Regions from separate parts of the Streptomyces sp. NPDC001970 genome, predicted to be linked through region 2. Evidence: predicted binding sites of a transcription regulator. Region 2 holds the regulator's gene; the other holds the start of a gene.

Region 1 (15,732 bases), on a different contig from region 2:
GCCGCCCGCCTCGCCGCCGCGGTGCGATCCGGCGGACCGCCAGGCGGTGACGAAGGTGTCCTGCAGGACTTCCCGTACGGTCTCGGGATCCGCGCACCGGCGCGTCAGCCGGGCGTGCAGCCAGCCCGCGTGCCGGTCGTACAGCGTGGCGAGCGCTTCCGAGTCCCCGTGTGCGACGGCACGCAGCAGCGCCGCGTCGTCGTCCCGGTCTGCCCCCGTGGGGCGCAACAGTCTCACGACCTCTCTATCGCACGGGGCAGTGCGATCGGTTCACGGGCGTGCGGGCTGCCCGGTGTGGCGCGGACCATGGACGGGGCGAGCGGTGATCGCGTTGGCTGGGCGGGGTCGAAGGCGTCGATCGAAGGAGCCTCACGCGGTGCAGCGGCTCGAGTCGGACGAGTTGGGTGGGCCGGACGCGCCGGACGCGCCGGACGCGCCGGATGGGCCGGATGGGCCGGACGCGCCGGACGCGCCGGACGCGCCGGATGGGCCGGATGGGCCGGACGCGCCGGACGAGCCCGTCGGGACGGCCGGTTCCGGCCTGCTGGGCGGCATCCCGCGCCGGCGGACCCCCTGTTCGTCCTCGCCCGTGGTCCCGCCTCTGTCGCCGCCTGCAGGCGACGGAACGTCCGCGCCGTCACGCCCCACCCCGTGGCGGCGGCTCGCTCGTCTCCTCCCCACCCCGACCGGGACGCCGTTCACCTTCTGGTACGGGTGCGTCCTCGTCGTGACGTCGGTGTACGCGGAGTACGGCGATCCGGCCACCGTCTCCGCCCTGCTCCGTGGCTTCAGCACCGATGTCGCCCACCTCGCCTCGACCCCGCTGCTCGTGCTCGTCGCCAGCGCCCTGTGGGTCGCGGGCGGGCCGACCTCCGCGTACGCCGTCGGATTCGTGCTCGTCCTCACCGCCCTGGAGCGGCGGATCGGGGCCTGGCGCACGGCCGCCGTCTTCCTGGGCGGGCATGTGGCGGCGACCCTCGCGACCGAGATCCCGGTCGGACTCTCCGTCATGGCCGGGCAGCTGCCCGAAACCTCTCTGCACCGCCTCGACTACGGGATCAGCTTCGGCCTCCTGACCTGCGTCGGCGCGCTGGCCGGGCTCCTCACACCGATGGCACGGACCGTGCTCGTCGGATGGGTGTCGGCCGTGCTGCTGGGCGACCTCCTGGCGTACGAGGACCCGCTCACCGACTGGGGCCACCCGCTGGCGCTCCTGGCGGGAGTGCTGAGCATGCCGGCCGTGCGCCGGTGGGCACGGGTGCGTCAGGGTGCCTTGGGGTCGTAGTACACGCTGACCAGCGGCGCGACCACCCGCCACCCCAGCGCCTCGTACAGCGCCCGCCCGTCGGGCGTCCCGCCCAGCACGCCGGTCGTGGCGCCTTCCTCGACCGCGGCGTTCTGGAGCGTACGCATCACCAGGCTGCCGAGGCCCTTGCGCCGGTGCTCCGGGGCGGTCTCGATCTGATCGACGACCGCGGGTCGCGCCGGTCCGCCCCGCGCGATCTGCCCGCGGGCGGCGAACGCCCCGTCGTCCGTCGTGACCAGGGCCTTCGTCACACCCCCGTGCGTCCACGTCCGCAGCCGGTGCCCTGCCGGTCCGGCGCCGGGCTCCTCGCGGCGGAGCTCCGCCGTCATCAGGAACCCGGGCTCGTCGGGAGTCCAGTCGGGCCCGAGCAGGTCCAGGACCTTCTCCGGATCCTCGAACACCTTGAGCCAGCAGCCGGGCGTCCGGGCCGTCCCGGCGACCTTGCGGACCGCCGACTCACTGCCGTCGGTGAGGACGTGGCGGGTGGTGTGCAGAGGCAGCCCGACGTCGATCGTGAAGCCCCAGGGCTCGGCGACGGGCTCCGCCGCACCTCGCGACACGACCCAGCCGTCCACCCAGGCGCGTAGCGTGTTCGTAAGGGATGCATCTGTCATGCGCTTATTACATCGGCTGCTCACGGGAGACGGTACGCGTGATCGCTCACAGCGAACATCGCCCGGGGAACATCTCGTCGCCCTTCTGCATTGAGTCGGCATAGCTCAACTTGACTGCCGAAGGGGAGATCATGGCTTCGACGTCCACACCGCTCACTCTGCCTGTGCTGCCGCTCGACGACGAGGTCGTGCTGCCCGGGATGGTGGTACCGCTCGACCTGTCCGACGCCGACGTACGGGCCGCGGTGGAGGCCGCCCAGGCCGCCGCTCGGTCACAGCCGGGCAAGCCGAGGGTGCTGCTCGTGCCGCGCATCGACGGGACGTACGCCGCGACCGGCGTGCTCGGCACCGTCGAGCAGGTCGGCCGGCTCTCGGACGGCGACCCGGGTGCCCTGATCCGCGGCCGCAGCCGGGTGCGCATCGGCGCGGGTACGACCGGACCGGGCGCCGCCCTCTGGGTGGAGGGCACCGGCGTCGACGAGACCGTGCCGGACCCGCTGCCCGGGCACGTCACCGAGCTCGTCAAGGAGTACAAGGCACTCGCCACCGACTGGCTGAAGAAGCGCGGAGCCTGGCAGATCGTCGACCGCGTCCAGCAGATCGACGACGTCTCGGCCCTCGCCGACAACTCCGGCTACTCGCCGTTCCTGACCACCGCCCAGAAGGTGGAGCTGCTGGAGATCAGCGACCCGGTCGCCCGGCTCAAGCTCGCCACCGAACAGCTCCGCGAGCACCTCGCGGAGCAGGACGTCGCCGAGTCCATCGCCAAGGACGTCCAGGAGGGAGTCGACAAGCAGCAGCGCGAGTTCCTGCTGCGCCGCCAGCTCGAGGCCGTGCGCAAGGAGCTGCGCGAGCTCAACGGTGAGTCCGAGGGCGACGAGTCCGACGACTACCGTGCCCGGGTCGAGGCGGCCGACCTCCCGGAGAAGGTCCGCGAGGCGGCCCTCAAGGAGGTCGAGAAGCTGGAGCGTTCCAGCGACCAGAGCCCGGAGGGCTCCTGGATCCGCACCTGGCTCGACACCGTCCTCGAACTGCCGTGGAACGAGCGCACGGAAGACGCGTACGACATCCAGGGCGCGAAAGCGGTCCTGGACGCCGAGCACGCGGGCCTGGACGACGTGAAGGAACGGATCACCGAGTACCTGGCGGTGCGCAAGCGGCGCGCCGACCGGGGGCTGGGCGTGGTCGGCGGGCGGCGCGGGGGCGCGGTTCTCGCGCTCGTCGGCCCGCCCGGCGTGGGCAAGACCTCGCTCGGCGAGTCCGTCGCGCACGCGATGGGGCGGAAGTTCGTCCGCGTCGCGCTCGGCGGCGTACGGGACGAGGCGGAGATCCGCGGCCACCGGCGTACGTACGTCGGCGCGCTGCCCGGCCGTGTCGTCCGCGCCATCAAGGAGGCCGGGTCGATGAACCCGGTGGTCCTGCTCGACGAGATCGACAAGGTCGGCTCCGACTTCCGCGGCGACCCGGCGGCGGCGCTGCTGGAGGTCCTCGACCCGGCGCAGAACCACACGTTCCGCGACCACTACCTGGAGGTCGAGCTCGACCTGTCCGACGTGGTCTTCCTGGCCACGGCGAACGTCCTGGAGGCCATCCCGGAGGCCCTGCTCGACCGGATGGAGCTGGTCAGGCTCGACGGCTACACCGAGGACGAGAAGGTCGTCATCGCCCGCGACCACCTGCTCCCGCGCCAGCTGGAGCGGGCGGGGCTGGCCGACGGCGAGGTCACCATCGAGGAGTCCGCGCTGCGCAAGCTGGCGGGCGAGTACACCCGTGAGGCGGGCGTACGGAACCTGGAGCGGGCGGTCGCGAGGCTGCTGCGGAAGGTGGCCGCCCAGCACGAACTGGACGACCGGGAGCTGCCGTTCGCCGTCGGTGCGGGCGATCTGCGCGGGCTGATCGGCCGGCCGCACCACGTGCCCGAGTCCGCCCAGGACCCGGCCGAGCGCCGGACGGCCGTGCCCGGCGTGGCGACCGGGCTCGCGGTGACCGGCGCGGGCGGCGACGTCCTGTACGTCGAGGCGTCGCTGGCCGACCCGGAGACGGGCGCGGCGGGGCTGACCCTGACCGGTCAGCTGGGTGACGTCATGAAGGAGTCCGCGCAGATCGCGCTGAGCTTCCTCCGCTCGCACGGTGCTGAGCTGGAGCTGCCGGTCGCCGACCTCAAGGACCGGGGTGTGCACATCCACTTCCCGGCGGGCGCGGTGCCGAAGGACGGCCCGAGCGCGGGCATCACGATGACGACGGCGCTGGCGTCGCTGCTGTCCGGGCGGCAGGTCCGCACGGATGTGGCGATGACCGGTGAGGTGTCGCTGACCGGGAGGGTGCTGCCGATCGGCGGCCTGAAGCAGAAGCTTCTGGCCGCGCACCGGGCCGGGATCACGACCGTCGTGATCCCCAAGCGGAACGAGGCGGACCTGGACGACGTCCCGGCGGAGGTCCTGGACAAGCTGGACGTCCACCCGGTGACGGACGTCCGCCAGGTCCTGGAGATCGCCCTCTCCCCGGCGGAGGTCCCGGTCCCGGCGGCGGCCTAGCCTCCCGGGGGCTCCTGCCCCCGCGTCCCCCGCGTCCCCCGCGTCCCCCGTGCGCCCTGCGCGCGGGGGACGCGGGGGTTTCCGGTCCCGGCCGGGCGGCCCGGGTGTCCGTCCTCAAGCGCCGGACGGGCTGGGCGTGCGCGACGGGTGCCGTGTGGTGGGCCGGTGTGTCCGTCCTCAAGCGCCGGACGGGCTCCGGTGGAGCGCCCAGCCCCCGCGCCCGCCAAGGCGTAGGGGACGGCGTCCGGGGCGGAGCCCCGAAAACTCGGCCCCGCGCTGGGGGGTTCCCCGCAGGGGGGATTGCGCCCGGCCCTGGGGGTTCGGGGGCGGAGCCCCCGCAACCGCGGCTGGGTCGGAGTCCCGGTTCGGGAAGGGGCGGGGTGGGCTCCGCCGCGGGGGGCGCTGTGCACGGAGATCCGTCGGCGGAAGAGGGGCCGGTCCCTGCCGTTGGTCTACGCCTGCGAAATACTGGACGAGCTGCGGCAACGGCCGCCGCCGAAAGAATCTTTCATCGTCGGGAAAGCGCGCGAAGGGTGCTGACGTGCACGTAAGCGGTACGGGGAGTGAAGAGGAGCCCACGGGAGGAAGTGGTGTGCACCACGAATTCCAGGAGTACCTCGCCCTGGAGCGCGAGTTGGCCGTCTTTCTGCGCCGCGCCCGTGCGAGCTCCGGCGAGATGGCCCGTGAGGTCCACCCGGAACTGGAGCCCGCGGCCTATGGACTGTTCGTACGCCTGGAGGAGTGCGGCCGGCAGCGCGCCACCGACCTCGCGGCCTTCTTCGGCGTCGGCAAGGCGACCATGAGCCGGCAGCTCCGCGCGCTGGAGGAGCTCGGCCTCGTGGCCCGCGAGCCCGACCCGGCCGACGGGCGCGCCTCGCTCGTCCGGCTCACCGACGAGGGGCTCGCCCGCTTCCGCCGTGTACGGAACGCACGGCGCGAGCGGTACGTACGGAAGCTCGCCGACTGGGACCGCGGTGAGGTCGCCGAACTCGCGCGGCTGCTCCACCAGCTCAACACGCGGGCGGAGGGCCTGTAGGACCTTCGAACCCCGGGCCCGTCACGCCCCATGGCCCGAGAGCCCCCGAGCTCCCAGGGGTCGCCCAGGCCTCTCCGGGACCCTCAGGGTCCCTCGAGCCGCGCGTACACCGCCGTCGCGTCGTCGTGCTTCTTCCAGCGCCGCGCGCCGCCCCGGGCCGCGTCCGCGCGCTCCAGCGCCCGCACCCGCTCGATCAGCCCGTGCGGCCCCTCCTTGTCGAGCAGACCCATGAGGTCCGCCCAGCCGCCCTCCTCGAAGAGGTCGGTCCAGCGGGACGCGCCGTCGGTGAGCGCCGCCACCGCCCGTACGTCCGCCCGTGGCGTACGGTCCGTGACCGCGCGCTCCGCCACCGCCGGGTCCGCGGCCGCCGTGAAGAAGCCGCCCTCCTCGTTGCGCAGGGCGTCGGTCGCGCTCAGTGACCGCAGGATCTCCCGCGGGATCCGGTCCAGCCGGTCGTCGAGAAGGGCCCGCACGGACCCGTCCGGCGACTCCAGCAGCAGGGTCGAGTCGGAGAGGACGAGCTGCTCGATCCACTCCTCGTCCCAGCGTGCGACGACGACCGTCGCCTGCGGCGTACGCACGTGAGAAAGCTCACAGGTGTCGCGGTGGGCATCCGCGGTGCGCCGGATGGACAACGCCAGAACCTCGGTCAGCGGCATATCCCACCGCGAACCGGACAGTTCGATCAATGCGCCACCGAGCCGGGCGGTGAACCACGGCACCCCGTGCACACATCCGTCGTCTCCCCTGGGAGGAGTCACCCCGTCCAGGGCCACCAGGCAACCGCCCTGGCCGGACGCGGGGAGCGCGACGGACGCCCAGTCCTCGTTGGGGCGTTCGGGATCGCCCGGCTCGGTAGCGAGTGCGAAACGCATGATCCCCAGTCTGCCCGAGCCACCACGACTCCTTCACGAAGCCCGCCAGAACGCAAAATTGGCCTGCACCACCAGGGCGACCAGCGGCTTTTGGTCGGAATGATCGACTCCGACGGGCTGCGGGCGGGCATCCTGCCAAAGCCCGCGCCGAAGTTCCAGCCCGTGTCCCGGGCGCGGCTGGAGTGGGCCCCTGGACGAGTTGTTGACCAACTCCTGAGTGTTGTTCACTCGTTCGGGTGGCGGAGTGGCCGATGCGCGTCCCCCTCTCAGCAGCGCTGGAATGGTCGTAGGCCGTACCAGGGGTGGGAGGGCGTTCTCGTGTTGTGACCGGCCGTCACCTCTGCTTCATGGGCGGACGAGTCGAGAATGTGAGCACCGGTGCAGAAGAAGCGGCCTCGGGGCAAGGGCGGAATGCCCGGTACGGCGTCTTCGGGGCGGGAGGCGTCGACGCCCGTGACCCCCGCGGGAAGCCCCACAGGGACCTCCCCGGCCGGACCGGCCTCCACCGGCACGGGACACGAGGGCCTCGTGCCCGGCGGTCGTTCCGTGCGGGTGCGCAGCAGGCTCGTCGCCGGCGTCGCGGCCGTCTCGCTGACCGTCGTCGCCGCGGGGGCCCCGGCCGTCCTCGCCGCCTCGGACGAACTGGCCGAGTCCCAGCAGCTCGTCACCCTCGCCGAACTCAACCGGCAGGCCGTCACCCTCGCGCACTCCATCGCCGACGAGCGTGACGAGGTCACCGCGTACATCGCCGCGGGCCGCGACGACCAGACGGGCCCCAAGAAGAACCGCCGGGCGGTCTCCGCCAGCCGCAGCGCCCGTGTCGACCGCCAGATCGACGAGATCCGCGGCAACCTCCCGGCCGACCACGCCGATCTGACCCGGGGCCTCGCCACCGTGCCGTCCGTCCGGCGCACCGCGCTCGGCGGCAAGGGCACCGCTCTCGAGGCGTACAAGGCGTACACCGACATCATCGCCACGCTGCACGCGCTCGCCGACGAACTCGCCGAGAGGACCCCGGCCCGCGCCTGGATGTCCCCCGGGACGGAGTCCGGGGGAGGCACGCGGGCGCCCGCCGCTCTCGGCCTCGCCGTCGAGCAGGCATCGGCGGGCCGCGGACTGCTGATCGCCGCACTCTCCGTCCCGGAACCGTCGGACGACGGCCCCTCCTACGACCCCATCACCGGGCTGCCCGTCGAGGACGAGGGCGACAAGGAGACCGAGGCCGCCCGCAACGCCCTGAGCGCCGCCGCCCAGCAGGCCCGCGTCCGCGAGCTCGCCGCGCTCGCCGACTTCGACCAGGCCGCGAGCAGCGACGCCCGCGACCGCCTCGGCGCCACCGTCACCGGCCCCGACGTCAAGACGGCAGAGGGCTATCTCACCCGCCTCACCGACCAGCCCGAGCTCTCGGAGGGCGACCTCAAGTCCAACCGCGAGAAGCTCGAGTCCTCCCTCTCCGCCCGTATCGAGCAGATGCGGGGCGTCGAGTCCGCGCTCGCCTCCGCCCAGGTCGAGCGCCTGGGGCAGCTGCGCGACGACGACGTCACCGCCCTCGAGCTGCGCATCGCCCTGCTCGGCGGCTGCCTGCTCGTCGCGGTCGGCATCTCCGCGGCCGTCGCCCGCACCCTCACCCGCCCGCTCGCGGTGCTGCGCATAGGCGCGGCCCGGCTCGCCGCCGCGCCCGCCGCCGAGGCCGAGGAGCCGGTCCGCTTCACCGGCCGCAACGACGAGTTCGCCCAGGTCGTACGGTCCCTCAACGCCCTGCACGGCAAGCTCGTCGACCTCGCCGCGCGCGCCGACCGGCTGGACACCTCGCACGACGACCTGGTGGCCACCCGCGAGGAGCTCGCCACCCAGCGCGCCGAACTCCAGGGCCGGGTCACCGAGGTGACCGAGCAGCTGGAGCAGCTGCGGAAGACCGTCGGCCACACCTTCGTCAACCTCTCGCTGCGCACCCTCGGCCTCGTCGAGCGCCAGCTCGGCGTCATCGAGAAGCTGGAGGAGCGCGAGCAGGACCCGGAGCGCCTCGCCACCCTCTTCAAGCTCGACCACATGGCCACCGTCATGCGCCGCCACAGCGAGAACCTGCTGGTGCTCGCGGGCGCCGAGCACGGGCACGCTCACGCGGGCCCGGTGCCGCTGGTCGACGTCATGCGGGCCGCGGTCAGTGAGATCGAGCGGTACGAGCGCATCACCATCCAGTCGCTGCCGCCGCACGCGCAGGTCGCCGGGTTCGCCGCGGACGACCTCAGCCACCTGGTCGCCGAACTGCTCGAGAACGCCACCTCCTTCTCGCCGCCGGACGCCCAGGTCGAGCTGTCCGGCTGGCTCCTGGAGAGCGGCGAGGTGATGCTCTCCGTCCAGGACGAGGGCATCGGCATGGCCGCCGCCCGGCTCGAGGAACTCAACGCCAGGCTCGCCGACCCGGAGCCCGCCGCCGGCGTCGACGGGGAGGGCCTGGGGCTGCGGGTGGCCGCGCTGCTGGCCCGTCGTCACGGCGTACGCGTACAGCTGCGCGAGCAGAAGCAGGGCGGGATCGCCGCGGTCGTCGTCGTCCCGCAGGCGCTGCTGCCGACCGCCCCGCCCATCGCCACGCCCCAGGCGACGCCCATGCCGGGCGACGCGCCCATGCTGAACCTGCCGGGCTCGGTCGCCGAGGCCAACTCCAACGCGCTGCCGGGCCGCCCGGCCGCGAGTGACCGGCTGATCGCTGCGGCGGAGCAGTCCATTCGCGCGGCGGACGCGGAGGAGGGGACCGAGGCCAGGACGGACGCGATGGCCGAGACCGGGAAGGCCGCGACCGGGACGGACGCGGACGCGAAGGCCGGGAACGGCCCGGAGCCCGAGCCGGCCACCGCAATGGAGCCGGCCACCGCCATGGATCCGGCCGCCGTCGCGGAGACGGCCGTCCCGGTGCTGGAGCCCGCGCCCGCACCGGAGCCGGCCACCACCCCCGAGACCACCCTCCAGGTCCGCCTCCCGCACCCCCCGCCCGAGCCCGACGCCCACGAGCGGGTCGCCGACGGCGTTGACGGTGCCGACCGTGTGGACGGCGCCGACGAAGCGGGCGACGCCGGCGGTCCTGACGTGGCCGAGCCGGTCACCGACAAGGGCCTGCCCAAGCGCACGCCCAAGATCGTCGCGCCCGCCACCCCGCTCGCGGGGGGCACCAGGACCGTCGACGCGGAGGCGCTGCGCCGCCGCCTCGGCGGCTTCCACCAGGGGGCGAAGGACGGCCGCCGGGATGTCGAGGCGGAGCTCGCCGAAACCACGCAGAACATCCGGATCGCAGTCCAGGAAGACCAGGAACACAGCGAGGAATCGGGGGACACCGTCGAGGAGGCACGCAGTTGACCGCCACCGGAACATTCGGGCTGAGCAGCGAGGCCCGCAACCTTCACTGGCTGTTGGGCAACGTCGTGGAGGAGGTCCCAGGAGTCCGCTCCGTCGCCGTCGTGTCGTCCGACGGACTCCTGCTGCTGTCCTCCGACCCGGCGCACAACTCCGCGCCCGTTCCCGCCGCCCGCGCACGCCAGGACGGCCCGCGCGGCTCCAGCGCCGACCTCGCCACCATCGTCTCCGGCATCGCCAGCCTCACCGTCGGCGCGGCCAAGCTGATGGACGGCGGCGGCGTCAAGCAGACCATGGTCACGATGGAGGAAGGCAGCGTCTTCGTGATGTCCATCAGCGACGGCTCCCTGCTCGGTGTGCACGCGACCGCCGACGTCGACATGAGCGTCGTCGCGTACCACATGGCGCTCTTCGTCGGTCGCGCCGGACACGTACTCACCCCCGAACTCCGCAGCGAGCTGCGCAAATCGTTGGAGAGCGCCCAGTGATGCCCGCCGCCCAGCCCGCCCCCCGGCTTCCCATGCGGGGAGACGGCAAACGCCCGGCCCGCGTCCGCCCGTACTCGCTCACAGGCGGCCGCACCCGCTTCGGCCATGTCCTCCTCGTCGAGACGTTCGTCGCCGCGCTCGAAGCGGCCGACGAGCGCAAGGAGCTGACGAACGGAAACCTGGCCTCCCGGGTCATGCCGGAGATGCGGGCCATCGTCGAGCTCTGCCGACGGATGCGTACGGTCGCCGAGATCTCGGCGCTGCTGAAGATGCCGCTGGGGGTCGTCCGGGTGCTGCTCAGCGACCTGGCGGACCAAGGAAAGATACGTGTGTACGGGACCGGGTACGGCGACGGCCGTCCCGACCGCGCGCTGCTCGAAAGGGTGCTGAGTGGACTCCGTCGTCTCTGACCTCCCCACCGTCGTGGAGGACGAGAACGTACAGCCCTGGCAGAACGACCGCAGCCGTGCCCCGATCGCCACCAAGATCGTGGTCGCGGGCGGCTTCGGCGTGGGCAAGACGACCTTCGTCGGGTCGGTCTCCGAGATCGTGCCGCTGCAGACCGAGGCGCTGATGACCCAGGCGAGCGAGGAGACCGACGATCTCACCGCGACGCCCGGCAAGCTCACCACGACCGTCGCGATGGACTTCGGCCGGATCACGCTCGACGACGACCTCGTGCTGTACGTCTTCGGCACGCCGGGCCAGCAGCGTTTCTGGTTCATGTGGGACGACCTGGTGCGCGGCGCGATCGGCGCGGTCGTGCTGGCGGACACGCGGAGGCTGAAGGACTGCTTCCCGGCGCTCGACTACTTCGAGAGCTGCGGGCTGCCCTACGTCGTCGCCGTCAACCACTTCGAGGGGACACCGGCCTACGAGGCCGAGGACGTGCGGGAGGCCCTGGCCGTACCTCCGCACGTCCCGGTGGTGATCATGGATGCGCGCAAGCGGATCACGGTGGTCGAGTCGCTGCTCGCGCTCGTGCGCCACGCGCTCGACGTCACCCCCGAACAGCCCCGTTCAGTCCCCGCCCCGTAACGAAAGAGCCCCGCCATGCGGAAGATTCTGATAGTCGGCGCCGGTCAGTCCGGACTCCAGCTCGCCCTCGGCCTCCAGGCCCAGGGCTACGAAGTCACCCTGATGTCCAACCGCACGGCGGACGAGATCCGGGCCGGCCGGGTCATGTCCACGCAGTGCATGTTCGCCACGGCGCTGCAGCACGAGCGCGACCTCCAGATCAACTTCTGGGAGTCCCAGGCTCCGAAGATCGAGGGCCTCGGCGTCTCCGTCGCCGGACCGCTCGCAGTTGAGACAAACACAGCCCAGAGGGTCATCGACTGGGTCGGCAAGCTCGACGGCTACGCCCAGTCCGTCGACCAGCGCGTCAAGATGGCCGGCTGGATGGAGACCTTCGCCCAGCGCGGCGGGCAGCTCGTCATCCACGGCGCCGCCGTCTCCGACCTGGACTACTTCTCCCGTACGTACGACCTGGTGCTGGTCTCCGCCGGCAAGGGCGAGCTGGTGTCCATGTTCGGTCGCGACGCCTCCCGCTCCCCGTACGCCGAGCCGCAGCGCGCCCTTGCCGTCGCCTACGTCCACGGCCTCGGCCCGCGCCCCGAGCACCCCGACTACGACGCGGTCCGCTGCAACCTGGTGCCGGGGGTCGGCGAACTCTTCGTCATGCCGACGCTCACCACTTCCGGCCGCGCCGACATCCTCTTCTGGGAGGGCATTCCCGGGGGCCCGCTCGATGCCTTCCAGGGGGTCAAGGACCCGGCCGAGCACCTCTCTCTCACGCTGGAGCTGATGGAGAGGTTCACGCCCTGGGAGTACGCCCGCGCGACGAAGGTCGAGCTGACGGACGCGGGTGGCACGCTGGCCGGCCGTTACGCCCCGACCGTGCGCAACCCCATCGGCCGGCTGCCCGGCGGCGGGCTCGCGCTCGGCGTCGCGGACGTCGTCGTCGCCAACGACCCGATCACCGGCCAGGGCTCCAACTCGGCGTCCAAGTGCGCCGCGGCGTACCTCGCGTCGATCGTGGAGCACGGCGACAAGCCGTTCGACGAGGAGTGGATGCAGTCCACCTTCGACCGCTACTGGGACACCGCCCAGCACGTCACCAAGTGGACCAACGCGATGCTCGGCGTCCCGCCGGAGCACGTCCTCAACCTGATCGGTGCGGCGGGCGAACTCCAGCCGGTGGCGGACCGGTTCGCCAACGGGTTCAACGACCCGGCGGACTTCGAGAACTACTTCTACGAGCCGGAGAAGGCCGCGGCGTACCTGGGCTCGGTCACGGGGGCCCCGGCTTTCGCGCAGTGATCCGGTAGCCGGCACGGGCCGTTTCCGGTCGCCCGGGGGAAGCCTCGGTCCGACCCGGCGACGGCCCGTGCCGGCTCACGGTGCGGGTGGCCGGCTGCCGAGCCGCCGGGCCCCGACCGTACCCGCGGCGGCCACCGCGGCCGAGCAGGACCTACTCCAGTACGCCGAGCCGTTCGGGCACGACCTCACGGGTGGTGCCGTCCCCGTACACAGGTCGCCTGCGAGGGAGACACGTCTCGCTGCACCTCATGGGCCCGCAGGTGGATGCCGGCGCCGGTGGCCGCGCACGTCCGCAGCGGATCGCTGCCCGGCAGCCCCGTGAGCAGGAGCACGAACGCGTACACCGTGGCGAGCGCAGCGCCGGCGCACAGCGCGACGCCCCGCAGGCGGGCGGCCGACCGCTCCCGGTCCTGCCAGAGTCGGGGAACTCCCGCAGGAGCGCCAAAAGGCCACAGGCGGCGATCCCCACGACGCACGTCCACTGCACCGGCACCAGTACGCCCACGGTGTCGATCGTGGTGCCGCTCTCGTACACGTAGGTCACGCGCGGAGGGAAGCTGCTGCGTTCCCCCCGGAACGGTCCGCCTGGCCCGACGAAACCGTGGTTGCACGTCTCGTCCAGCTCCGACATGGCCCTCGTCAGGCCCGCGACGACCCAGGCGACGGTCGCCGCGGCCAGGAACACGGCGAAGGCCGCCCACAGCCGGTCCGGGGCGGTGCGACGGGTGTATGTCCGACACGGCGTGCGAGCCTGTCCGGCACGGTCGTCCGGCGAGGCGCGGACGATGCGAGCGACGGCCTACCCCGGCGCTTCGGCCTTCTCCTGCGACTGCGGCGTAGGGGCGGCGCTGTCGGGCGCACCGGGTTCGGGCACCTCTCGCTGCTGCGGTTCCTCGGTGCTTGTGCGCTCGGGATCGGCCGGTCCCGCGAGTTGATGCGAAGGGAGGGACGCAAGCAGAGCTGCCACCTCCTTCAGACGCGCTTCCAGGGTGGCGCGCTGTTCCCGCTGCGTCTCGGCCAGCGACTGCTGGCGATCGAACGCCTTGCGTGCCTGTGTCGCCAGCCCGTCGGCATAGGCCACGCCGCGCTCCAGACGGGCGATCGTCGCTGTCCGGTCACGGGCCGCCCGTTCCATGAGGTGTCCCTGGTCCAGGGCGATCCGGGGATTGCGGGCGAACAGCAGATGGAGGTACACGGACAGCTCCGAGTCGCCCTGGTACTGCTGGCGGGCAAACCGGCCCGCCTCGCCGCGGCTGCGGGCGAGCGCGTTGCGCGCGTCGGCGAGTGCGGTGCCGAGCCGCTTCGTCTCGGCGCGCTGCACCGTGAGCTTCTCCCGGGTCGCGTAGTACGCCTCGCCGGCCTCCTCCGCCTGCCAGTACAGGTCCCGGAGCCGGCCGAGCAGCCCGGTGACGGTCCGTGCCGCGGGGTTGCCAGGGGCGGCCAGGCCGCCGGGTTTGCCCTCCTCATCCGGAACGCTCGAGGCTTCCGAGCCGCCCGGGGCCGCCGTGGCGCCCGGGTCGTCCGGCCCGGCCGCCGCCGGTGTCGCTGTCACCGCGAAGACCGTGACGGCGGCGAGTGCGGCCGTGCAGATCGAACGAAGCAGGCTTTCTGACACGTCATCACCTCACAGGGGTTACGCGAGCGATGATGCGCCTGCGGTTGTGTGATGAACGCCCGGGGTGACCGCTTCGGCGCAACACCGTCACCCGCGACGGGCTGATCGGGGAGCGCGGCGGCGTGGCGACTGGCGCAGGCGTGAAACGGCAGGGCGTGGCCGCGTGGCCATGAGATGGCTGAGCTCGGGACCGCCGCCGGGCCGCACATACGGACCGTGTCGAAGGGTGCACGACGTGCACGAGGTGTGCGGATGTGGAGCAGCCGGTACACCCGAGGGTGTACCGGCTGCGTGAACTCCCGGCCCGGGCGCCGTGCTGCCGACGGACGCGGCGCCCTCGGTGGCGTGATCGCCGACCGGTGGGGCTTCGGGTTCAGCGGCAGCGGGGCAGACGGGGCGGCCGTTGGATCAGGCGCCGACGGCCGCGCGTCCGGCGGCGTAGATGCGGGCCTGCTCGGCGATGCGGCGGCCGAGGTGCTCGGCGGTGGCTATGTCGGCCTTGTGGACTTCCTCGGGGCCGTGGTCGGTGTTGGTCTGGGCGCCCGCACCCAGGTAGAAGCCGAGGCGGTTGAGGTCCTCCTCGGAGGCGGTGGAGCTGTTCCAGCCCGGGTGAAGGCCGAGGTTGACCCAGGTCATGCCGTGCTGGGCCGCCAGGACAGTGAAGTACTGGAGCGTGTGGAGCTTGTCGCCGCTCTTGGCGCCGGAGTTGCTGAATCCGGCGGCGAGCTTGTCCTTCCACGAGTGGACGAACCAGCGCTTGGAGGTGGTCTCGGCGAACTGGTGGAAGGCGCCGGAAGCCGTGCCCATGTAGGTCGGCGAACCGAAGACGATCGCGTCGGAGGCGTCGAGCAGCTCCCACTGCTCGTCGGTGATCTCGTCGACCTTGATCAGGTGGGCGACGGCTCCGGCCTCCGTGACGCCGTCACGTACGGCCTCGGCGAGGACGGTGGTGTGGCCGTAGCCGGAGTGGTAAGCGATCGCGACGAGGGGGTTGGTCATGAAGTTTCCTCCTGGCGGTGGGTTGGCTGACTCCCTCTGGGAGCCGGGAGGTCGACGATCATCCGGCGTGGCGGCGTGGAGTCGACCTGTGCCCACTAAGACCGAACAGCTTCCGCCTCCGTGACATCGGAAGAGTGATTTTTTGTACTATGCACCTTTTACTACCTGGTGATGCGAGGTTGGGCCGACGGGCACCCGGTCACGTCATCCTCTTCCGGACCCGAGGCGCGGACGGCACCACCTGCTGCGTACGTGCGAAACACGTCACCGCGCACGACGGCTTCCAGGCTCTGCTGGACGGCGAGGACCCGAAGGGCGGGCACAGGCCGTCTCGATGCTGTCGTCGACCGCGCGGCTCTGCACAGGGACGGCGTGTCCGTGTTCCTGCGTCGGTACACGAACGAACTCGGCAGGCAGGTGGCAGGGTCGACCGCGGCCCGGTCGACGAGCGTCCTGTCGGCTCCGTGCTCGCGGCAGCGGCCTCAGCCCTGAACGCGCGACGCCTGCGCCGGCCGCCGGCCTTGACCTCGGTGTCCGTTCAGCGGTCGAGAGGCAGCGCGTACAGGGTGCTGTCGCGCCAGACGACGGCCGTACG
Region 2 (15,732 bases):
CTCCTCGCTGGTCAGCGGCTCGACGAGGTACTGGCTGCCGAGGTTGGAGGTGAGGATCAGGATGGTGTTCCTGAAATCCACCGTCCGGCCCTGGCCGTCGGTGAGCCGTCCGTCGTCGAGGACCTGCAGCAGGATGTCGAAGACCTCGGGATGTGCCTTCTCCACCTCGTCGAGCAGGACCACGCTGTACGGACGCCGGCGCACCGACTCGGTGAGCTGGCCGCCCTCCTCGTACCCGACGTAGCCGGGCGGGGCGCCGACCAGGCGTGCGACGCTGTGCTTCTCGCTGTACTCCGACATGTCGATGCGGACCATGGCCCGCTCGTCGTCGAAGAGGAAGTCCGCGAGCGCCTTCGCCAGCTCGGTCTTTCCGACACCGGTCGGGCCGAGGAAGAGGAAGGAGCCGGTGGGACGGTCGGGGTCGGCGATGCCCGCACGGGAGCGGCGCACCGCGTCCGACACGGCCCGCACCGCCTCGGTCTGGCCGATCAGCCGCCTGCCCAGCTCGGACTCCATGCGCAGCAGCTTCTGGGTCTCGCCCTCCAGCAGCCGGCCCGCCGGGATCCCGGTCCAGGAGGCGACCACGTCCGCGATGTCGTCCGGGCCGACCTCTTCCTTGACCATGGTGTCCTTGGCGGCCTCCCGCTCGGCCTCGGAGGCCTCGGCGAGCTCCCGCTCCAGCGCGGGGATCTCCCCGTACAGCAGCTTGGACGCGGTGTCGAAGTCGCCGTCGCGCTGGGCGCGCTCGGCCTGGCCGCGCAGCTCGTCGAGCTTCTCCTTCAGCTCACCGACGCGGTTGAGGCCCTGCTTCTCCTTCTCCCAGCGGGCGGTGAGGCCGCGCAGCTCCTCCTCCTTGTCGGCGAGGTCGCGGCGCAGCTTCTCCAGGCGCTGCTTGGACGCCTCGTCGGTCTCCTTGGAGAGCGCCAGCTCCTCCATCTTCAGCCGGTCGACGGCGCGCTGGAGCTCGTCGATCTCGACGGGGGAGGAGTCGATCTCCATCCGCAGCCGGGACGCCGACTCGTCCACGAGGTCGATGGCCTTGTCGGGCAGGAAGCGGGACGTGATGTACCGGTCGGACAGGGTCGCGGCCGCGACCAGCGCGCTGTCCGCGATCTGCACCTTGTGGTGCGCCTCGTACCGCCCCTTGAGGCCGCGCAGGATCGCAATGGTGTCCTCGACCGTCGGCTCGGTGACCAGCACCTGCTGGAAGCGCCGCTCCAGCGCCGGGTCCTTCTCGATCCGCTCGCGGTACTCGTCGAGGGTCGTCGCGCCGACCATGCGCAGCTCGCCGCGCGCGAGCATCGGCTTCAGCATGTTGCCCGCGTCCATCGCGGAGTCGCCGCCGGCGCCCGCACCCACGACCGTGTGCAGCTCGTCGATGAACGTGATGATCTGGCCGTCGCTCTCCTTGATCTCGGAGAGGACGGTCTTCAGCCGCTCCTCGAACTCGCCCCGGTACTTCGCACCCGCAACCATCGCGCCCAGGTCGAGGGCCACCAGCCGCTTGTTCCGCAGCGACTCGGGCACGTCGCCCTTCACGATCCGCTGGGCGAGCCCCTCGACGACGGCGGTCTTGCCGACGCCGGGCTCACCGATCAGCACGGGGTTGTTCTTGGTACGGCGCGACAGCACCTGCACGACCCGGCGGATCTCCTGGTCGCGGCCGATGACGGGGTCGAGCTTGCCCTCCCTGGCCGCGGCCGTGAAGTCCGTACCGAACTTCTCCAGGGCCTTGTACTGCCCCTCGGGGTCGGGTGTCGTCACCCGGCGCCCTCCCCTCGCCTTCTCGAACGCCTCCAGCAGCTTCTTCGCCGTCGCGCCCTGCCCGGACAGCACCTCGCCGGCCCGGCCGCCCTTGGCCGCGGTCCCGATGAGCAGGTGCTCGGTCGAGATGTAGTCGTCACCGAGCCCCTTGGCGCGGTTCGCGGCGTCGGCGATGACGGCGAGCAGCTCGCGGTTGGCCTGCGGCGGCGCGACGGTCGAGCCGGTCACGCTGGGCAGGTCGGCGAGGACCCGTTCGGCCCCGGACCGTACCGCGGCCTGGTCCGCGTCGACGGCGGCGAGCAGGTCGGTGATGTTCTCGTTGTCCTGACCCGCGAGGAGTGCGAGCAGAAGGTGCGCGGGGGTCAGATCGGGGTGCCCGTCGGACACGGCTCGGCTGGTGGCGGCGTTGAGCGCGTCCCGGCTCCTGTTGGTCAGCTCGGCGTCCACGTGCGGTCTCTCCTCCTCGGCTCGTCACGACTCGTCACGTCACGACTCGTCACGTCACTCACATGTGACTCGTCCAACGTACACAAAGTTGAGTCTATTCCGCTCAAGGTGGGGGAGGAACAGGCTCCTGCGGGATAGATTTCCAGGTATGGCCATCGACCCACGCAACCCCGACACGTCCTACCTCGGCTTCTGGCGCGAGTACCACATGTGCACCCTCACCACCCCGCGCCCGGACGGCACCCCGCACGTCGTCGCGGTGGGGGTCACGTACGACCCCGAGGGCGGCGATCGGGGCATCGCCCGCGTCATCACCAACAAGCACAGCCGCAAGGTCGCCAACGTCCTGGCCGCGTCCCCGGAGCCGGCACGGGTCGCAGTCTGCCAGGTGGACAAGGGGCGCTGGGCGACGCTGGAGGGCCTGGCCACGGTCCGTACGGAGCCGGAGGTGGTCGCGGACGCGGTCGCGCGCTACGCGGAGCGGTACGGACGCACTCCGGCTCCGAACCCGGACCGGGTGGTCATCGAGATCGCCCTGACCCGCGCGATGGGCCGGGCATAGGCACACGCCCCGGGGGCCCGCCGCGCGCACACAGCACAGCGGCGCCATCGTGTTTCAGGTCCACGATGGCGCCGCTGTGTGGGGGAAGCGCCTGAGCGATCTTGAACGACGGGGGAACCGCTCAGGCACTGCGGGGGGTGGCGGTGGTGGTCTGCGGTTCGACCAGCTGGTGGTCGCGCTGGTCGAGATTGACGAAGATCATGCCGTACCTGATGGCACAGCGGACGGGTTGCGGAGACCCGCGGGGCCTCCTCAGGCAGCGGTACGCGCGGATCTCCTCGTCGTCGCCACGGTTGATCACGACCGGCTCACCGAAGAGGGTGACCATCAACGAATCGCCACGGTGCGGCACCGCCGTGACAAGGTCGATGAAATGCCACCCGGAGCGGTAAGCAGTCGCCATCTCCCGCCGAAAGCGAGGATCCTCGGGAACCGTCATGCCTCGACGTCCGCCGGCGCACTCTCCCAGGTGGGTTCACCGGGCGTCGTGAGTACCGAGGCGGGCACGGTCTCCCAGGTGGGTTCACCCGGGGCCGCGGTCACCGACGCGGGCGCGGTGTCCCACGTGGGCCAGCCGCTCGCCGCGAGACCACCGAGAGCAGCCGCAACGGCTATAGCGCAAAGTGCACGAACCATCCTGGTCATCGCCGATCTCCACCTCTTTTTAGTACTACCTCCTCCCCCGCGCCTAAGACGATGGCTCACTCCGAACGCTTCCACCAGCGAGTGCAGGCATCATGTTCCTGTAATTCAGGACCCTGAGGGGGGTGCAAATGCAGGCGAAAAGGGGCGATTCGGGAGAGAAGCACAGTCACGACGAGCTGTGCGAGGCGGGGAGAAACCTCTATGCGTCCGCTCTGCGCAATGGCCGCATAGCCCGCTCCGAGGTGGCCGACGCCCCCTGCCTCATCGATCTGGCCATGGTGCGCCCGGATCCGGAGGACAGTGAATGGCTCCGTCCGGTTTCCCCGGCCGTCGCTCTGCATCAGCTGATACACCCCATAGAGCGGGAGATCCAAGAGCGAAGACGTCGCACGCTGTCGCTGACGGACGCGTTTGAGCCATTCATGGCCATCAGCGCGCACGACGCATCAACGACGCACGCGATCACGGTGCTCGAGGGCCTGAGCATGATCAACGCGACGCTGGACCGCGTCATCGTCGAGTGCACCGAGGAGTTGCTGACGGTGCAGCCCGGCAGCGGACGCAGGCCTGCGACCCTGCAGGACGGGCTGCGGCGCGTGGAGATGCTCGTCGACCGCGGCGTCGGGATGCGCACGCTCTACCAGCACACCGCGCGCCACCACCCCGCCACGATGGCCTACGTCGAGCGGGTCGCCCCGTACGGCGCGGAGGTCCGCACCCTTGAGGAGATCATCGACCGGCTCATCATCGTCGACCGGAAAGTTGCCTTCATTCCGGCGCGCAGCGACCGCCGGGTGGCCCTGGAGCTGCGCCACGAGGGCCTGGTGCAGTATCTCGTCGGCGTCTTCGAACAGTTCTGGCTCCACGGCGTCCCCTGGGACGACCAGGTCGTCTCATACACGCCGGAACTCGACGGCATAAGCGGCGTCCAGCGCTCCATCGCCAAGCTCCTCGTCGAAGGCCACGTCGACGAGGCGATCGCCCGCCGGCTCGGCATGAACGTCCGCACCTGCCGCGCCCACATCGCCAAGCTCGCCTCGGCGCTCGGCAGTGGTTCGCGAGCGCAACTGGGCTATCTGATCGCCCAGTCCGGGATCCTCTCGGCCCCGCCGGAGCAGGGCTGACAGCGGCCGCGCCGGCGTGCGATCATCGCGGCTGCCGGCGCTCCCCCCACGCCCCCGGGTGCCGCCCCCACGCTCCCCACGACCGAGAGCGACCCACCGATACCCATGCACCAGCGTTTCCGCGCTGCCTGCGCCACGGCCGCCGCCATCACCGCGGCCACCGCGGGAGTTGCCCTGCCGGCCACCGCCCACGCCGCCACCGTCACCTGCGCGGACGGCGTGTGGAAGGCCACGTACCACCCGAACACCTCCTTCAGCGGCACGCCCAGGCTGACCACCTGCGACACCTCGATCAGCGAGGACTACGGCACCGGCGACCCGGCCGGCGTCACACTGCCCAGCGACAACTTCACCGTCCGCTGGCAGACCACACGCAACTTCGGCTCAGGCGGGCCCTTCACGTTCACCACCGCCGTCCGCGACGGCATCCGCGTCTACGTCGACGGCATCCGCAAGATCGACATCTGGAAGAACGTCTCCACGACGCAGTCCAGGACCGTCAACCTCACCATCCCCAGCGGCCGCCACACCATCCGCGTCGACTTCGTCGCCTGGACCGGCTACGCGAACGTCAAGTTCGCCTACGCACCCCGCACCTCGGCCACCGTCGACACCGTCAAGCCCCTCGCCCCCACCGGCGTCTCGACGGCCTACGACCCCGCCACCCTCAAGGCCACGGTCCGCTGGACGAAGAGCCCCGAGATGGACCTCGCCGACTACCACGTCTACCGCCGCCCCGCCGGCACCAGCACCTGGACCAGGCAGACCAGCACCCCGCTGACCGCCACGTCCTCCACCAACACCCCGCCCGCCACCGGCGCCGCGTACCAGTACGTCGTACGCGCCGTCGACAAGGCCGGCAACGAGTCCGGCGGCTCGGCCCTCCAGTCGGTCACCACCACCGACAAAACCCCGACGGCCGCCCCCACCGGGCTCACCGTCGCCTCCGAGACGGGCGGGCTGCGCATCGGCTGGAGCGGCGTCGCCGGAGCCGTGTCGTACCGCGTCTACCGGGCGTCGAGCGCGGACGGCGCGTTCGCCAAGGTCGGCAGCACGAGTCAGGTCTCGTACCTGGACAGCTCGGCCGTCGAGGGCGCCACCTCCTACTACCGCGTGATCGCGCTCGATGCGGCGGGCAACGAGTCCGTGCGTTCCGCCGCCGTCAGCGGAAAGCGCAGCGACCTCACCCCGCCGTCCGCCGTGACCGGACCGGCCGTCACCCCGACCGAGTACGGCTTCGAGCTGCACTGGGACGCGAATCCGACGCCTGACCTGGCACGGTACGTCGTCTACGCGGGCGAGCTCCTGGGCGACGAGGAGGAGAAGGTCTGCTCCGTCCACGAGGTGGAGTGGCTGTCGGCCGACACGACCTCGTACGCGTACGCCACCCACCCGGACGGCGACGAGCGCTGCTTCTTCATCGACGCCGTCGACGACGACTGGAACTCCCACTACAAGTGGACCCGCTCGCCCGAGATCGTGGTCGCGACCGAGCTCGACACGACGCCGAGCGTGGCGACGCCCGAGGGTTCGCCGCTGTCCGTCGACGTGTGGTCGGCGGAGGGCGACGAGGGCAACCAGGTGACGTGGCGCGGGCTCGGCGAGGACTCCCCCGAGGCTGCGGGCGGCTACCGCGTCTTCCGCTGGAACCCGGCCACCGAGGCCTACGAGAAGATCGCCGACCTCGACAGGTACGGGTTCGAATACTTCGACACCGGCGGCAAGCGCGGCACCACGTCCTACTACTGGGTGACCGCCGTGGCCGCGGACGGCACCGAGTCCCTGCCCGCGGGCGACTGGGCGGTCACCGCACCGGCGCAGTGACCTGACGTGAACGACACCGAAGGGGCCGGGAGGTCACACCTCCCGGCCCCTTCGTGCGATCTGTCCCGCGCCCCGGCGGCGTCAGCCGTCCCGCTTCTGCTTCGGCCGCCACACCACCAGCGCGCTCGCCTGCTGCACGTCCTGATACGGCACCAGATCGCGCCGGTACGACGCGTGCACCTGGGCCTCGCGCTGCTGCATCGCCGCCGCCGCACCCTCCAGTGCCGCCGAGAGCTCGGCGACCCGGGCTTGGAGCGCCGCGACCTGGTTCTCCAGTTCGATGATGCGCTTGATGCCGGCGAGGTTGATGCCCTCGTCCTGCGACAACGCCTGCACCTGGCGGAGCAGTTCGATGTCGCGGGCCGAGTAGCGGCGGCCCCGGCCGGCCGTGCGGTCCGGAGAGACGAGGCCGAGGCGGTCGTACTGCCTCAGGGTCTGCGGGTGCAGTCCGGACAGCTGAGCCGCCACCGAGATGACGTACACCGGCGTCTCGTCGGTCAGTTCATAAGGGTTACGACGTCGGCCGTCCATCGCGTCATGCTCCCTTCGCAGCCTGGAACAGTTCTGCCCGCGGATTCTCGCCCGCAGTCGCCTTCCGGTACGCCTCCAGTGCCTCACGCGCCTCGGGATCGAGATCCGTCGGCACCGCGACCTCCACGGTGACGAGGAGGTCGCCGCGGGTGCCGTCCTTGCGGACGGCGCCCTTGCCACGGGCGCGCATCGTACGGCCGTTGGGCGTGCCGGCGGGCAGCTTCAGCGTGACCGGGGGCCCGCCGAGCGTCGGCACCTTCACCTCGCCGCCGAGCGCCGCCTCCGTGAACGAGACCGGCACCGTGACGGTGAGGTTGTCGCCCTTGCGGCCGAAGACCGGGTGGGCGTCGACATGGACGACGACATACAGATCGCCGGCCGGGCCGCCGCGCTCGCCCGGTGCGCCCTTGCCGCGCAGCCGGATCCGCTGGCCGTCGCTCACCCCGGCGGGGATACGGACCTGCATGGTCCTGGACGACTTGGCGCGGCCGCTGCCGTGGCAGACCTCGCAAGGGGTCTCCGCGATGAGCCCGCGGCCCTTGCAGTCCACGCAGGGGTCGGTCAGGGAGAACGAACCGCTGCCGCCGCGCGAGACCTGTCCGGTGCCGACACAGGTCGGGCACACGCGCGGTGTGCCGTTCTTGTCGCCGGTGCCCGAGCAGGCCTTGCAGGGCTGCTGGCTGGACATCCGCAGCGGGACCGTGGCCCCCTCCACCGCCTCGGTGAAGCTGAGCGTCACCTCGGACTCGATGTCCTGGCCGCGGCGCGGCTGCGTCCGCGCACCCGGCCCGGTGCCGCGGTGGAACAGCCCGCCGAACACGTCTCCGAGGCCGCCCCCGAAGCCGCCGGCGCCGCCGCCTCCGGGCTGGGTGCCGCCGAAGAGGTCACCCAGGTCGAAGTTGAACGTTCCGCCGGGGCCGGGGCCGCCTGCCCGGAAGCCGCCGTTGCCGAAGAGGGCGCGCGCCTCGTCGTACTCCTTGCGCCGCTTGGGGTCGCCGAGCACGTCGTTGGCCTCGGAGATCTCCTTGAAGCGCTCCTCGGCCTTGGCGTCGCCCTTGTTGGCGTCCGGGTGGAACTCGCGGGCGAGCTTCCGGTACGCCTTCTTGATCTCCGCCTCGGTGGCGTCCTTGGGGACGCCGAGAACCTTGTAGTAGTCCTTCTCCACGAAGTCCTTCGTGCTCACCGACGTCCCTCCTCTCGGACAACTCCGTATCCGTACCCGTAATCGATCACGTCAGCCCTCGTCCGGGCCACCGCTCTCCTCGCCGGCCGACTGCTCCTCCTTCGGCGCCGCGGGCGCCGCGCCCGGCTGGGGCTCGGCCACCGCGACCCGCGCGGGGCGGATGGTCCGCTCACCGATCCGGTAGCCCGGCTGCAGGATCGCGACGCAGGTCGTCTCCGTGACGTCCGGCGCGTACGAGTGCATCAGGGCTTCGTGGATCGTCGGGTCGAAGGGCTCGCCCTCCTTGCCGAACTGCTGCAGACCCATCTTGGCGGCGACCATCTCCAGCGATTCGGCCACCGACTTGAAGCCGCCCACCAGCTCTCCGTGCTCGCGGGCACGGCCGATGTCGTCGAGGACGGGCAGGAGCTCGGTCAGGAGCTGCGCGACGGCGATCTCCTTGACCGTGATCCGGTCCCGCTCCACCCGGCGGCGGTAGTTCTGGTACTCGGCCTGGAGCCGCTGGAGGTCCATCGTGCGCTCGTTGAGCGCGGTCCGGAGCTGATCCAGCTGCGCCGTCAGGGCGGCCGACTGCCCGGCCTGCGTCCCCGTCTGTGCTTCGTCCCCGGCCGGGGCCGCCCCCTCCGAGGGGGCGGCCTGCGCCGCTTCGTCAGGAGTGGCGCCGGAGGGGACGTCGGGCTTCTCCTCGAAGCCCGGGGTCTCCTCCGTCATCAGGCAGCGCCACCCTTCTGGTCCTTCTCGTCGTCGACGATCTCGGCGTCGACGACATCGTCGTCGGCCTTCGCCCGGGAGGCACCGGCGTCACCGGCACCGCCCGCGGCCTGCTGGCCCTGGGCGTCGGCGTACATGGCCTGGCCGAGCTTCTGGGAGACCGCGGCGACCTTCTCGGTGGCGGTGCGGATCTCCGCTGTGTTGTCGCCCTCGGCGGAGTCGCCCTTCAGCTTCTCCTTGAGCTCGGTCACCGCCGTCTCGACCTCGGTCTTGATGTCGCCGGGGACCTTGTCCTCGTTGTCCTTGAGGAACTTCTCGGTCTGGTAGACGAGCTGCTCGGCCTGGTTGCGGGTCTCGGCGGACTCGCGGCGGCGGTGGTCCTCCTCCGCGTACTGCTCGGCCTCCTGGCGCATGCGGTCGACCTCGTCCTTGGCGAGCGAGGAACCGCCGGTGACGGTCATCTTCTGCTCCTTGCCCGTGCCCAGGTCCTTCGCGGTCACGTGCATGATGCCGTTGGCGTCGATGTCGAAGGAGACCTCGATCTGCGGGACACCGCGCGGCGCCGGCGGCAGGCCGGTCAGCTCGAACATGCCGAGCTTCTTGTTGTACGCCGCGATCTCGCGCTCGCCCTGGTAGACCTGGATCTGCACGGACGGCTGGTTGTCCTCGGCCGTCGTGAAGATCTCCGAACGCTTCGTCGGGATCGTCGTGTTGCGCTCGATGAGCTTGGTCATGATGCCGCCCTTGGTCTCGATACCGAGGGACAGCGGGGTCACGTCGAGGAGCAGGACGTCCTTGACCTCACCCTTGAGGACACCGGCCTGGAGCGTGGCGCCGATGGCGACGACCTCGTCCGGGTTCACACCCTTGTTGGCCTCCTTGCCGCCGGTCAGCTCCTTGACGAGCTCGGCGACGGCCGGCATACGGGTCGAGCCACCCACGAGAACGACGTGGTCGATCTCGGAGAGCTGGATGCCCGCGTCCTTGATCACGTTGTGGAACGGCGTCTTGCAGCGGTCCAGCAGGTCCGCGGTCAGCTGCTGGAACTGGGCGCGCGTGAGCTTCTCGTCCAGGTGCAGCGGGCCCTCGGCGGACGCCGTGATGTAGGGCAGGTTGATCGTGGTCTCGGTCGAGGACGACAGCTCGATCTTCGCCTTCTCCGCGGCCTCGCGGAGACGCTGGAGAGCCATCTTGTCCCTCGACAGGTCCACGCCGTGACCGTTGGCGAACTGCTTCACCAGGTAGTCGACGACGCGCTGGTCCCAGTCGTCACCACCGAGGTGGTTGTCACCGTTGGTGGCCTTCACCTCGACGACGCCGTCGCCGATCTCCAGCAGCGAGACGTCGAAGGTGCCGCCACCGAGGTCGAAGACGAGGATCGTCTGGTCGTCCTTGTCGAGGCCGTAGGCCAGCGCCGCGGCGGTCGGCTCGTTGACGATGCGCAGGACGTTCAGGCCCGCGATCTCGCCGGCCTCCTTGGTGGCCTGACGCTCGGAGTCGTTGAAGTACGCCGGGACGGTGATGACCGCGTCCGTGACCTTCTCACCCAGGTAGGACTCGGCGTCGCGCTTCAGCTTCTGAAGGATGAACGCGGAGATCTGCTGCGGGTTGAAGGTCTTCCCGTCGAGCTCGATCTTCCAGTCCGTACCCATGTGACGCTTTACGGAGCGGATGGTCCGGTCCACGTTCGTGACCGCCTGCCGCTTCGCGACCTCGCCGACGAGCACCTCACCATTCTTGGCGAAGGCGACGACGGACGGCGTGGTCCTGGCGCCCTCGGCGTTGGTGATGACGGCGGGCTCCCCGCCCTCCAGAACGCTGACGACGGAGTTAGTCGTGCCCAGGTCGATGCCGACCGCACGTGCCATTTCGAATCCTCCAGTGGGGCTGAACTTGAGTGGAACTGGCTCAAGGATGCCTCACTGGCCCCATCGAGTCAACAGACCTGAGTCGACCGGACTCAACTATGGTGCGCGGTCCCGGCGACCCGCCGGGCGCGGGCCTGCACATCCCGCGCCACCCACCGTGCCATTGTTCGCATAAAGCCCGCGAAAGCATGACAGGAACGGCGGAACGGTCGGGTGAGAGCCATGCAGCCCAAGCGTCTTCTCGATCTCGCCCTCGGCTCGCTCCTGCTGACCCTCGTCGCACCCCTGCTGGCGGCAGCGGCCTGCTCGGCCGTGCTGCACCGGAAACCCGGCGGCCCCTTCGCGCGGGAGACGAGGAGCGGACTGCACGGCCGCCCGCTGACGGTCCGCTCGCTGCGCACCCGACGCTGGCGGCTGGACCTGCTCTCGCGGCTGCCTCTTGTCGTGCGGGGCGAGATGTCCCTGGTCGGGCCGGCGGCGCTGGCGCCGGACGATCCACGCGCCGCCGCGCCCTGGCGGCAGGCCGTCAAGCCGGGCCTGACCGGCCTCGCCCAGGTCCGGCGGCATTCGGCGATGCCCTGGGACGAGCCGGAGCTGCTCGATCAGCACTATGTGGAGCACCATTGGATGGGTCTCGACCTGGCCATCCTCGTACGTACGCTCCCGGCCCTGCGGCCGCCGCGCACTCAGGGTGACCTGAGCGACGCAGATCACCGCTTGCGCAACTACAGTGCGGCCGAATAAGTGGGTAGTCTCAGCACGGACTGAATAAGTTACCGCTTAGTAAGTCCCGATCTTCCCACCTCGCAGGCCCGAGGGAGCCCCAAAATGCAACTCGCCGCGATCATCGTGTCGCTGGTCCTGACCGTGGTCGGCGTTGCGCTCATCGCCCGAGCCGTCGCGCAGATCTACCGGTTCGTGAAGCTAGGCCAGCCCGTGCCCGCGGGCAGCCGCACCGACGACCCCAAGGCTCGCACGATCACCCTGGCCAAGGAGTTCCTCGGCCACACGCGGATGAACCGCTGGGGGATCGTGGGCTTCGCCCACTGGTTCGTCGCGATCGGCTTCCTGACGCTGCCTCCGACGCTCGCACAGGCGTACGGCCAGCTGTTCCAGGCCGACTGGACCCTGCCGATCGTGGGCGGCTTCCTGCCGTTCGAGATGTACATCGAGTTCATCGGCCTGATGACGGTCGTCGGCATCGTCACGCTGATGGTGATCCGGCTCCTGAACCTGCCCTCGCGGGCCGGCCGCAAGTCGCGCTTCGCGGGCTCCAAGGCCTGGCAGGCGTACTTCGTCGAGTACGTCATCCTCACCATCGGTCTCGCGATCCTGGTCCTGCGCGGCCTGGAGGGCGCGATCCACCACGTGGACCACTACGAGGCCGCGTACTTCGTCTCGTACCCGCTGGTCCTGGCGTTCAAGGGCCTGAGCGTCCCCACCCTCCAGACGCTGGTCTACCTGGCCGCGACGGTCAAGATCGGCACCTCGCTGATCTGGATGATCACGGTCTCGCTCAACACCAACATGGGTGTGGCCTGGCACCGCTTCCTCGGCTTCCCGAACATCTGGTTCAAGCGCAACGCCACCGGCGAGTCCGCGCTGGGCGCGCTCCAGCCGATGACGTCCGGCGGCAGGCCGATCGACTTCGAGGACCCGGGCGAGGACGACGTCTTCGGCGTCAGCCAGGTGGAGCAGTTCTCCTGGAAGGGCATCCTCGACTTCTCGACCTGCACCGAGTGCGGCCGCTGCCAGTCGCAGTGCCCGGCCTGGAACACCGGGAAGCCGCTCTCCCCGAAGCTCCTGATCATGTCGCTGCGCGACCACGCGCACGCCAAGGCCCCGTACCTCCTGGCCGGCGGCGGCAAGACGATGGAGGGCGAGGAGAAGGCGTCCGACGAGCAGCTGAAGGACGTCCCGGCGGCCGCCCTCGGGGAGGCCGAGCGCCCGCTGATCGGCACCGCCGAGGAGAACGGCGTCATCGACCCGGACGTCCTCTGGTCCTGCACCACCTGCGGTGCGTGCGTGGAGCAGTGCCCGGTCGACATCGAGCACATCGACCACATCGTCGACATGCGCCGCTACCAGGTGATGATCGAGAGCGCCTTCCCTTCCGAGGCGGGCACGATGCTCAAGAACCTGGAGAAGAAGGGCAACCCCTGGGGCCTGGCCAAGAAGCAGCGCCTCGAGTGGACCAAGGAGGTCGACTTCGAGGTCCCGGTCGTCGGCAAGGACGTCGAGGACCTGTCCGAGGTCGAGTACCTGTACTGGGTCGGCTGCGCCGGTGCCCTCGAGGACCGCGCCAAGAAGACCACCAAGGCCTTCGCGGAGCTGCTGCACATCGCGGGCGTCAAGTTCGCGATCATGGGCGGCGAGGAGAAGTGCACGGGTGACTCGCCGCGCCGCCTCGGCAACGAGTTCCTGTTCCAGCAGCTCGGCGCGGAGAACGTCGCGATGCTGAACATGGCGTTCGGCGAGGACGAGGACGACCCGGAGACGAAGAAGCCGAAGTCGTCGAAGAAGATCGTCGCGACCTGCCCGCACTGCTTCAACACCATCGCGAACGAGTACCCGCAGCTCGGCGGCGAGTACGAGGTCATCCACCACACCCAGCTGCTCCAGCACCTCATCGACGAGGGCAAGCTGATCCCGGTGACGCCGGTCGAGGGCCTGATCACGTACCACGACCCCTGCTACCTCGGCCGCCACAACAAGGTCTACACGCCGCCGCGCGAGATCATCGCCAAGGTGCCGGGCCTGCGGAACGAGGAGATGCACCGCCACAAGGAGCGGGGCTTCTGCTGCGGCGCCGGTGGTGCGCGCATGTGGATGGAGGAGCGGATCGGCAAGCGCATCAACACCGAGCGTGTGGACGAGGCGCTGTCGCTCAACCCGGACATCGTGTCCACCGCCTGCCCGTTCTGCCTCGTGATGCTGACCGACTCGGTCAACGGCAAGAAGAACGACGGCAAGGCGAAGGAGAGCCTGCAGGTCGTGGACGTCGCGCAGCTGCTGCTCGACTCCGTGAGGACGCCGGTGGACCCGGGCGCTGACGCGGCGGAGCCGGCTGGGGGCACCCCTGGCGGCAGCGCCGGGGGTGCGCCGGAACCGCAGCCGGTGAAGTAGCCGTCCCCGTCCTCAGTACGGGAAGCGAGAAGCGGCCGGACCTGCCTCGGGGGCAGGACCGGCCGCTTCTCGCGTCACCGGGCGCTCACCGCTCGGCCCTGTACGACGCGACGCGCTTGCCGCCGAAGTCGTCGACCCAGGCGTCGCCGCCGTGCCTGCCGTCGATCACGACGAACTTCGGGTGCTTGCCGTTCGGGAGGAGCAGATACGTCCAGCCGTGGTGGCGGGCGGACGGCTACGCAGCGCCCAACCATTGGCCTCAGGTGTCTGGCAGGAGCATGATGAGGCGGCTGGTTCCGGAGAGACGGATGGGGTGGGTTCCGCCGTGGTGCGTCGACATCGACTGCGCAAGGCCGCGCTCGCCGGCCTGGGCGCGCTGCTGCTGGCGCCGTCACTGGCGGGCTGCGGGCCCTCATCGGCCCGCCCGGCCGCCACGTCCGACGCCCCGGCCCCGGGCGACGGCCCCTCCGCCTCGGCCTCCGCCTCCGCACTCGCCGGCAAGGCCGCCGCCCCCGCCCTCCCCGTACCGCGCGGCGACGGCAGCCGCGTCCCGGAGGACTTCAACGGCGACGGGCGCCGCGACCTCGTCCTCGACGACCTCGTCAAGGCGCCGGGTGCGGCCCACGACGACGACGCGGGCATCGGCATCGTCTACGGAGCCGCGAAGGGTTCCCTGGCCCCTTCCGTGCGCCAGCTCCTCACTCCGCGCGGGAACGGCGCCCGCGTCGCGGGCGTGCTCCCCTCCGCGTTCGACGCCGCGGCCGCGTGCGACCTCGACCAGGACGGCTTCAGCGACCTCATCGTGGCCACGGACCCCCCGTACGACGGCATCGGACGCCCGCCCGTCCCCCTCCAGCTGCTCTTCGGCGGCCCCGCCGGCCTCACGGGCACGGCGGTCGCCCTCCGCATCCCCGAACAGGCGCGGTACGGCAACGAGTGGCCCGACCACCCCGCCTGCGGCGACTTCGACGGCGACGGTGCCCAGGACCTCGCGGTCACCGCGAGCGGCGGCCGGATCAGCTTCCTGCGCGGCCCCTTCACCCGTACGGGCGCACCGCGCGCCGCCAAGGCCCCGCTCCCCGGCGCAGGCCCCGTGATCGCCGCCCCGGAGCCCGACGCCGACCCGAACGGCGACGGCTACGACGACCTCGTCCACGCGACGCACCCCCGCACGCCCGGCGAGGCGGCCGGGGCCCGGCTGCTGCTGGGCGGCCCGGGCGGCCCTGCCCGCCCCGGAGGCTCGTACAGCTTCAAGGCCGTGCGCATCCCGCCCGCGCCCCCGCTCCCCGCCGGCGAAGCCGCGCCCGTGACCGAGCTGCTGCGCTACGCGGACTTCGACGGCGACAAGCGGGCGGACATCGTGACACGCACCCATCGGGGCGAGAACGCCGACGTCATCGCCCTGTACCCGGCTTCCGGCGACCGCACAAGACCCTTGATCACTTTCAGTTCGTCGATCTTCCTGTGACATCCCTCAAGGGATGTCACAGGTCGGCAGCAAAGGCCCCCGGTTCTCCTGCCCGGGACACCGGACACAGCGGGAACAGGTACGTTCGAATACGTGGCTGGATTCAGGATCGGACGCGGCCGGGACAACAACCGCACCCCGCGACAACAACCGCAGCAGGCGCCCCCGCCGCCGTACGGTCAGTACGGCGCACAGCACGGAGGCCCGCACGCGGGCGGCCGGGCGGCGCCCGCGTACCCCCCGCAGCATCAGTGGCAGCAGCAGCACCAACAGCAGCCATACGGCGAGCCGGAGTACTTCGGCGACCCGCACCCCCACCAGCAGCCGGGCGGGTACGCGGCGGGTGACCCGTACGCCGACAACCCCGGTCACACCCGGGCGTTCACCGTCGGCGACGACCCGTACGGCGACGGCTCCACCTACCGCGCCGGCGCCGCGCCCGCGGCTCCCGCGGGCCCGCGCCTGCACTGGAAGGAACT

The links. Region 2 encodes HspR, which represses chaperone genes until heat shock. Its sites were predicted from a motif close to TTGAGNNNNNNNNNCTCAA; they were not measured.
Region 1: the regulator HspR is predicted to act here: its motif matches at 2,011-2,029, upstream of lon (endopeptidase La).

What each region holds. Positions count from the first base shown of each region.
Region 1 is NZ_JBSFDW010000019.1:111,668-127,399, forward strand. It holds gene ACWCP0_RS23070 (RNA polymerase sigma factor) at 1-237, opposite strand, end outside; gene ACWCP0_RS23075 (rhomboid-like protein) at 377-1,285, shown strand; gene ACWCP0_RS23080 (GNAT family N-acetyltransferase) at 1,264-1,920, opposite strand; gene lon (endopeptidase La) at 2,052-4,454, shown strand; gene ACWCP0_RS23090 (MarR family winged helix-turn-helix transcriptional regulator) at 4,996-5,490, shown strand; gene ACWCP0_RS23095 (hypothetical protein) at 5,574-6,365, opposite strand; gene ACWCP0_RS23100 (nitrate- and nitrite sensing domain-containing protein) at 6,744-9,716, shown strand; gene ACWCP0_RS23105 (roadblock/LC7 domain-containing protein) at 9,713-10,201, shown strand; gene ACWCP0_RS23110 (DUF742 domain-containing protein) at 10,201-10,611, shown strand; gene ACWCP0_RS23115 (GTP-binding protein) at 10,592-11,239, shown strand; gene ACWCP0_RS23120 (styrene monooxygenase/indole monooxygenase family protein) at 11,255-12,523, shown strand; gene ACWCP0_RS23125 (hypothetical protein) at 12,772-13,062, shown strand; gene ACWCP0_RS23130 (hypothetical protein) at 13,323-14,138, opposite strand; gene ACWCP0_RS23135 (flavodoxin family protein) at 14,547-15,137, opposite strand; gene ACWCP0_RS23140 (outer membrane protein assembly factor BamB family protein) at 15,676-15,732, opposite strand, start outside.
Region 2 is NZ_JBSFDW010000006.1:151,060-166,791, reverse strand. It holds gene clpB (ATP-dependent chaperone ClpB) at 1-2,211, opposite strand, end outside; gene ACWCP0_RS10485 (pyridoxamine 5'-phosphate oxidase family protein) at 2,360-2,773, shown strand; gene ACWCP0_RS10480 ((2Fe-2S)-binding protein) at 2,895-3,212, opposite strand; gene ACWCP0_RS10475 (helix-turn-helix transcriptional regulator) at 3,547-4,542, shown strand; gene ACWCP0_RS10470 (PA14 domain-containing protein) at 4,648-6,366, shown strand; gene ACWCP0_RS10465 (heat shock protein transcriptional repressor HspR) at 6,448-6,897, opposite strand; gene dnaJ (molecular chaperone DnaJ) at 6,902-8,080, opposite strand; gene grpE (nucleotide exchange factor GrpE) at 8,132-8,791, opposite strand; gene dnaK (molecular chaperone DnaK) at 8,791-10,659, opposite strand; gene ACWCP0_RS10445 (sugar transferase) at 10,882-11,403, shown strand; gene ACWCP0_RS10440 (heterodisulfide reductase-related iron-sulfur binding cluster) at 11,488-13,785, shown strand; gene ACWCP0_RS10435 (FG-GAP repeat domain-containing protein) at 14,111-15,253, shown strand; gene ACWCP0_RS10430 (Yip1 family protein) at 15,347-15,732, shown strand, end outside.